2 regions of the Acidovorax carolinensis genome follow, and region 1 is predicted to be linked to the other one. Evidence: predicted binding sites of a transcription regulator. Region 1 holds the regulator's gene; the other holds the start of a gene.
What was found. Region 1 encodes NrdR, which represses ribonucleotide reductase genes. Its sites were predicted from a motif close to CACNANATNTNGTG; they were not measured.
Positions count from the first base shown of each region.

Region 2: CBP34_RS03510 (ribonucleoside-diphosphate reductase subunit alpha) is a predicted target of NrdR. The motif match lies at 1,480-1,493, and genes of this name have one in related genera.

Region 1 is NZ_CP021361.1:2,779,569-2,782,785, forward strand. It holds partial or broken gene glyA (serine hydroxymethyltransferase) at 1-1,198, shown strand, start outside; gene nrdR (transcriptional regulator NrdR) at 1,217-1,666, shown strand; partial or broken gene CBP34_RS13020 (bifunctional metallophosphatase/5'-nucleotidase) at 1,872-3,217, opposite strand, start outside.
Region 2 is NZ_CP021361.1:745,201-748,417, forward strand. It holds gene CBP34_RS03510 (ribonucleoside-diphosphate reductase subunit alpha) at 1-1,387, opposite strand, end outside; gene ampD (1,6-anhydro-N-acetylmuramyl-L-alanine amidase AmpD) at 1,754-2,374, opposite strand; gene CBP34_RS03520 (sigma-54-dependent transcriptional regulator) at 2,358-3,217, opposite strand, start outside.

The DNA.
Region 1 (3,217 bases):
TTGCCGCCATCCAGGCCGAAAACAAGCGCCAGGAAGAGCACATCGAGCTGATCGCCAGCGAAAACTACGCCTCGCCCGCCGTGATGTGGGCGCAAGGCACCCAGCTGACCAATAAATACGCCGAAGGCTACCCCGGCAAGCGCTACTACGGTGGCTGCGAGCATGTGGACGTGGCCGAGCAGCTGGCCATCGACCGCGTCAAGCAGATTTTTGGTGCCGAAGCGGCCAACGTGCAGCCCCATTGCGGCGCATCCGCCAACGAAGCCGTGTTCCTGGCCTTCCTCAAGCCTGGCGACACCATCATGGGAATGAGCCTGGCCGAAGGCGGCCACCTGACCCACGGCATGCCACTGAACATGTCGGGCAAGTGGTTCAACGTCATCTCCTATGGACTCAACGCCCAGGAAGCCATTGACTACGACGCGATGGAAGCCAAGGCACGGGAACACAAGCCCAAACTCATCATTGCCGGTGCCTCGGCCTACAGCCTGCACATCGATTTCGAGCGCTTTGCAAGAATAGCCAAGGAAATCGGCGCCATCTTCATGGTGGACATGGCCCACTACGCCGGCCTGATCGCTGCCGGTGTGTACCCCAACCCGTGCCACACGCCGACGTGGTCACCTCCACCACGCACAAGAGCCTGCGCGGCCCGCGCGGCGGCATCATCCTGATGAAGGCCCAGCACGAAAAGGCCATCAACAGCGCCATTTTCCCCGGCCTGCAAGGCGGCCCGCTGATGCACGTGATCGCGGCCAAGGCAGTGGCTTTCAAGGAAGCGATGCAGCCCGAGTTCAAGGCCTACCAGGAACAGGTGGCCAAGAACGCCAAGGTGGTGGCCGAGACGCTGACCGCACGCGGCCTGCGCATTGTGAGCGGCGGCACGCAAAGCCACGTGATGCTGGTCGACCTGCGTGCCAAGGGCATCACTGGCAAGGAAGCCGAGGCCGTGCTGGGCGCTGCCCACATGACCATCAACAAGAACGCCATCCCCAACGACCCTGAAAAGCCGATGGTCACGAGCGGCGTGCGCATTGGCACCCCTGCCATGACCACGCGCGGCTTCAAGGAAGAAGAAGCGCGCATCACCGCCAACCTGATCGCCGACGTGCTGGACAACCCGCGTGACGAGGCCAACATCGCCGCCGTGCGCGCCAAGGTCAACGCGCTGACGGCTCGGTTCCCGGTCTACGGTTAATCCCGGCGCATCGCCCCCATGAAGTGCCCCTTCTGCAGCCACCTTGAAACGCAGGTCGTAGAGACCCGGGTGTCGGAGGACGGGGTCTTCATCCGCCGCAGGCGCCAGTGCGGCGCCTGCGAAAAACGCTTCACCACCTACGAGCGGCCGGAAGTGAATTTTCCGGCCATCGTCAAAAAGGATGGCCGCCGCATCGAGTACGAGCGCGGCAAGCTGCTCGCCTCGTTCAATCTGGCCCTGCGCAAGCGTCCGGTCAGCACTGTCCAGATCGACAGCGCCATCGAGCGCATCGAGGAAAAGCTGCTCAACCTGGGGCAGCGCGAAGTGCTTTCCAGCCGCATTGGTGAACTGGTCATGCGCGAGCTCAAAAAGCTCGACAAGGTGGCCTACATCCGTTTTGCCAGCGTGTACCGCAGCTTCGAAGACATCGACGATTTCCGTGCGATGGTCGATGAGGTTCGCAAGTAAAACGCGTCAAATTAAGGGCATTTCTGGCCCGCAGCGCCTATGCATAAAGCGCCATAAGCTATTAATTGAATAGCAAATTCTGACCAGACACCATCGCCAACAGGCCACACGGTGCCGAGGCAGCGGTTCTACGCCCGCAACGGTTCACTATCAAAAAAAGAGCTACCAGCGCTTGATGCACAAGCGCCTGCGGCACTTTTGATTGTTATTGGCTTGATCCCGTGCCCTCGGCACTGCGGATGATACGGTTCGTCGCCGGGGGCGCCACCGGGCTGTGGGTGCGGAAATACGCCTCCAGCGCGTCCAGGTCCTGGCCGCCGCCCAGCATGTCGGGCGCCTGCGCGAACACCGTAAAATTGTCGCCACCGCCGGCCAGATAGTTGCTCATGGCGACGCGAACGCGGGTTTCGTCGCTCACTGGCTGGCCGTGCAACACCATATGGCTGATGCGCGCACCGGCCGGTCGCGACAGATCGTAGGAATAGCCAAACCCCGCCGACACCGACAGCACGCGCGGCCGCTCTGGCGTATTGGTGCCACTGTGAAACTGCTGCTCCAGCGCCGCGCGCAACTGGGCCCCGGTAAGGCTCTTGACCACCAGGTGGTTGCCAAAAGGCTGCACGGCAAACAGCTGCCCATAGCGCACCAGCCCGCGCTCGTCGGGCACCAGATCGGTACGCACGCCGCCGGGGTTCATGACGGACATCTGCGCCCCGCCCTGCCCGGGCAGGCGCGTCGCATGCAGCTGGGCATCGGCAATCAGGTTGCCCAGCGGTGTTTCGAGCGACGGGGCGGGCTGCCGCACGATGGCGGCGATGGCCTGCCCCACGGGCCGCTGGGCCAGCGGCACGGCCGCTGCGCGGTAGGTGGACACGATGTGCTGCACGCCGGGGTCGGCGGCATACACGGGCACGACCGCATTTGTGTCCACCCGGCCCTGCGGGCCTGTGAACCCTTCGCCCTGCACGATGACCTGGCGCGCCGCCTTGCGCAGCACGCGGCGTGTGCGGGTGTCCACGCGCAGGGCAATGTCGGTGACCAGCGTGCCATACAAGCCTGCGCTGGTCAGCAGAAATGGGCGCTGCGGGTTCACGCTGGCGTAGTCGCACACATAGGCCCGATGCGTGTGGCCCGACACCACTACGTCGATCGCCGGGTCCAGCCGCTCAAGGATGGGCACGATGTCGCCGCTCAGTCCCGCGCAGCTGGTTTCGGTGATGCCGGCCGTGGTGCCTCCGCCCTCGTGGATCACCACCACAATCACATCGGCACCCTGGGCCCGCAGTTGCGGCACGAGCGCATTGGCGGTGGCGGCCTCGTCCTCGAACCGCAGGCCGGCCACGCCGGCGGGCGACACCATGGTGGGGGTGGCCTTGAGCGTGAGACCGATGAACCCCACGGTAACCGTGGCGCCCCCTTCGTGAAACCGCTTGAGCCCCGTGGGTGGCAACAGCGTCTGGCCATCCTCGCGCACGGTGTTGGCGGCCAGAAAACCGAAGCGGGCCCCTTCAAACGGCCGGGATAGCTGGCAGGGCGTGCGCACGGTGAACT
Region 2 (3,217 bases), 2.0 Mb from region 1:
TGCGCAGTTCCAGGAACTCTTCGATGTCGAGGTGCCAGGTTTCCAGGTAGGTGCAGACGGCGCCCTTGCGCTTGCCGCCCTGGTTCACGGCCACGGCCGTGTCGTTGACCACCTTGAGGAAGGGCACTACGCCTTGCGACTCGCCATTGGTGCCCTTGATGTGGCTGCCCAGTGCGCGCACGCGGGTCCAGTCGTTGCCCAGGCCGCCGGCAAACTTAGAAAGCAGGGCGTTTTCCTTGATGGACTCATAGATGCCATCGAGGTCGTCGGGCACCGTGGTCAGGTAACACGAGGACAGCTGCGAGCGCAGCGTGCCGCTGTTGAACAGCGTGGGCGTGCTGGACATGAAGTCGAAGCTCGAGAGGATTTCATAGAACTCGATGGCGCGGGCTTCGCGGTCTATTTCATTGAGCGACAGGCCCATGGCCACGCGCATGAAGAAAGCCTGGGGCAGTTCAATGCGGGTTTTCTTGACGTGCAGGAAATAGCGGTCATACAGGGTCTGCAGGCCCAGGTAATCGAATTTTAGGTCGCGGTCGGCCTTGAGCGCGGCGCCCAGGCGCTGCAGGTCGTATTGCAGCAAGCGTTCATCGAGCAGGTCGTTTTCCACGCCCTTTTTGATGAACTGCGGGAAATAGTCCACATAGCTTTGCGCCATTTCGGCCTGGGTGACTTCGCGGCCCAGGACTTCCCGCACGATGGTGTGCAGCAGCAGCCGCGCCGTGGCATAGGTGTAGTCCGGATCCTTCTCGATCAGGGTGCGTGCGGCGAGGATGGAGGCCTTGTAGACCTCTTCCATCGGGACACCGTCATACAGATTGCGCATGGTTTCCGCCACGATGGGCTGGGCGCTAATGTCTGCTCCCAGGCCGACACAGGCGGATGCGATGAGGGACTGGAGGCGCGTCAGGTCCAGCACCACCCGCTCGCCGCCGTCAATGACATGCAACTGGGGGGCGGCAGGCATCTGCTCTTCGGTTTGTCGCGCGCGCTCCTGAGTGCGGCGCTCCCGATAAAGCACATAGGCCCGCGCAATTTCATGGTGGCCGCCGCGCATCAGGCCCAGTTCCACCTGGTCTTGCACGTCTTCAATATGAAAGGTCCCGCCGCCAGGTCGTGAGCGCATCAGCGCACGGATCACGTTTTGCGTCAGCGCATCCACCACCTCGCGCACGCTGGCCGATGCAGCGCCTTGGGTGCCGTGCACGGCCAGGAAGGCCTTCATCATGGCAACGGCGATCTTTTGCGGCTCGAACGGGACGACAGCGCCGTTGCGCCGGATGATCTGGTAGTGCGTCAGCACGTTGGCTGCAGCGGCGCTGTGTGCTGGCAACCCCTGTGGGGTGGCGGCGAGGGTGGCGGGCGGGGTGTTCAAAGCAGCTTGCATGGGTGTCCTCTTCTGTGGGCTGTCCGGGATGGGCTGGCGGGCTGGAAATGCAGTCGCGGAATTCGCAGGGTGCAACGTTTCAATCGACAGCACGCTATATGTGGTGTGTCGAGAGTGTTCAAGACACTACCGGTAGTGTACAGCCGGGAAAACCCTTTCTGCTTCAAACAAGTTCTTGAAGGGGCGCGAAGCAGGGTATCGATAGGTCCAGAAAGCCCCGTGCAGCGGGCTTGTCATGACTGAAATCAAGCAAAATCGGGCGATGCAGGCGGTTTTTCTGGAGCAGGCCGCATGGACATTGCGGCAGACTTTTTTTCACCCGCTGGATGGGCGGGCAAGTGCTGATGTTTGCGTGCTACAGCGGCATCATCGGGTGGCGTCCGCAGCGCCTCGGGTTTCGATGGGAAACCGCGAGAGAGGCCAGGCGAGCAGGCGTTGCAGCCGTGTCCAGTCGAATCCCGGGCCGGGGTCTTGCTTGCGTCCCGGCGCGATATGTTCATGCCCCGCCACATGGGCCACGGGGTAGCGCTGTGCAATGTGGCTGCACAGACGGGCCAACACCGCGTACTGCACCGGCTCAAAGGTCTGTCCTTCGAGTCCTTCCAGCTCGATGCCAATCGAGTCGTCGTTGCATTGGGCGCGCCCACGGTAACTGGATTGGCCGGCATGCCAGGCGCGCTGGTCGCAGTCCACAAATTGCCAGAGGGTGCCGTCCCGCTCTATGAACAAGTGCGAGGACACCTGCAGCCCCCGGATACTTTGGAAGTAGGGGTGCGCGTCCCAGTCGAGGGTGTTGGCAAACAGCTGCTGCACCGCTCCGCTGCCATACTGCCCCGGCGGAAGGCTGATGGAGTGGACGACGATCAGGTCGATGCTGGCTCCGTTGGGCCGTGGGCCAAAATTGGGCGATGGTTGCCTGAGGGCGTCCCGATGCCAGCCCGCGTCCCACAAAGTCCGAGCGGCCGGCTCGTCAGGCAAGGTCGTCATGCACGTCGTTGTCGTTCGGCGCAGCAATATTCAAGCGGGCAATGCGGTAGCGGATCTGGCGCAGGCTGATGCCCAGCCGTGCTGCAGTGGCTGTCCGGTTGAAGTTGGCTTCGCGCAGTGCGCGGACCAGTATTTCCCGCTCCTGCTGGTCGAGCCAGGCCTGAAGGTCATTGGGCAGCGTGGCGCATGGGGGCGGCCCACTGGTCCCTTGCGTGCCAGATGGTAATTTGGCGTCGGACGCTGGCGGGGCGGCGGGTGCTGGCCGGGTGCCAAAGGCCTCGGCGGTGGATGCGGCGCACTCCACATGCAGTTCGTCCCCGTCACTGAGCGCCACGGCGCGGTGCAGCAGGTTTTCCAGCTCGCGCACGTTGCCGGTGAGGGGGTGACTGGCGATGGTGCTCAGCGCACGCTCCGTCAACGCCGGTGGCTTCACGCCCGATTCGCGCCCAATGCGGGTCAGCAAGGCTTCGCACAGGGCGGGCAGGTCCTCACGCCGCTCGCGCAGCGGAGGAATGACGATCTCGATCACGTTGAGGCGGTAATACAAGTCCTGGCGGAATCGCCCCGACAGCACGTCGGCCGCAAGGTCGCGGTGGGTGGCACTCACGATCCGCACATCCACCGTCTCCTCCTGGGTCGATCCTAAGGGTCGCACGCTGCGCTCCTGGATGGAGCGCAGCAGTTTCGATTGCATCGCCAGGGGCAGATCACCGATTTCGTCGAGAAACAGGGTGCCGCCGCGTGCTGCCTGGAAATAGCCGTCGCGATCCTGGTTGGCTCCGGTGTAAGAGCCTTTGCGGGCGCCAAAGAACTCGGCCTCCAGCAGGTTTTCGGGAATGGCAC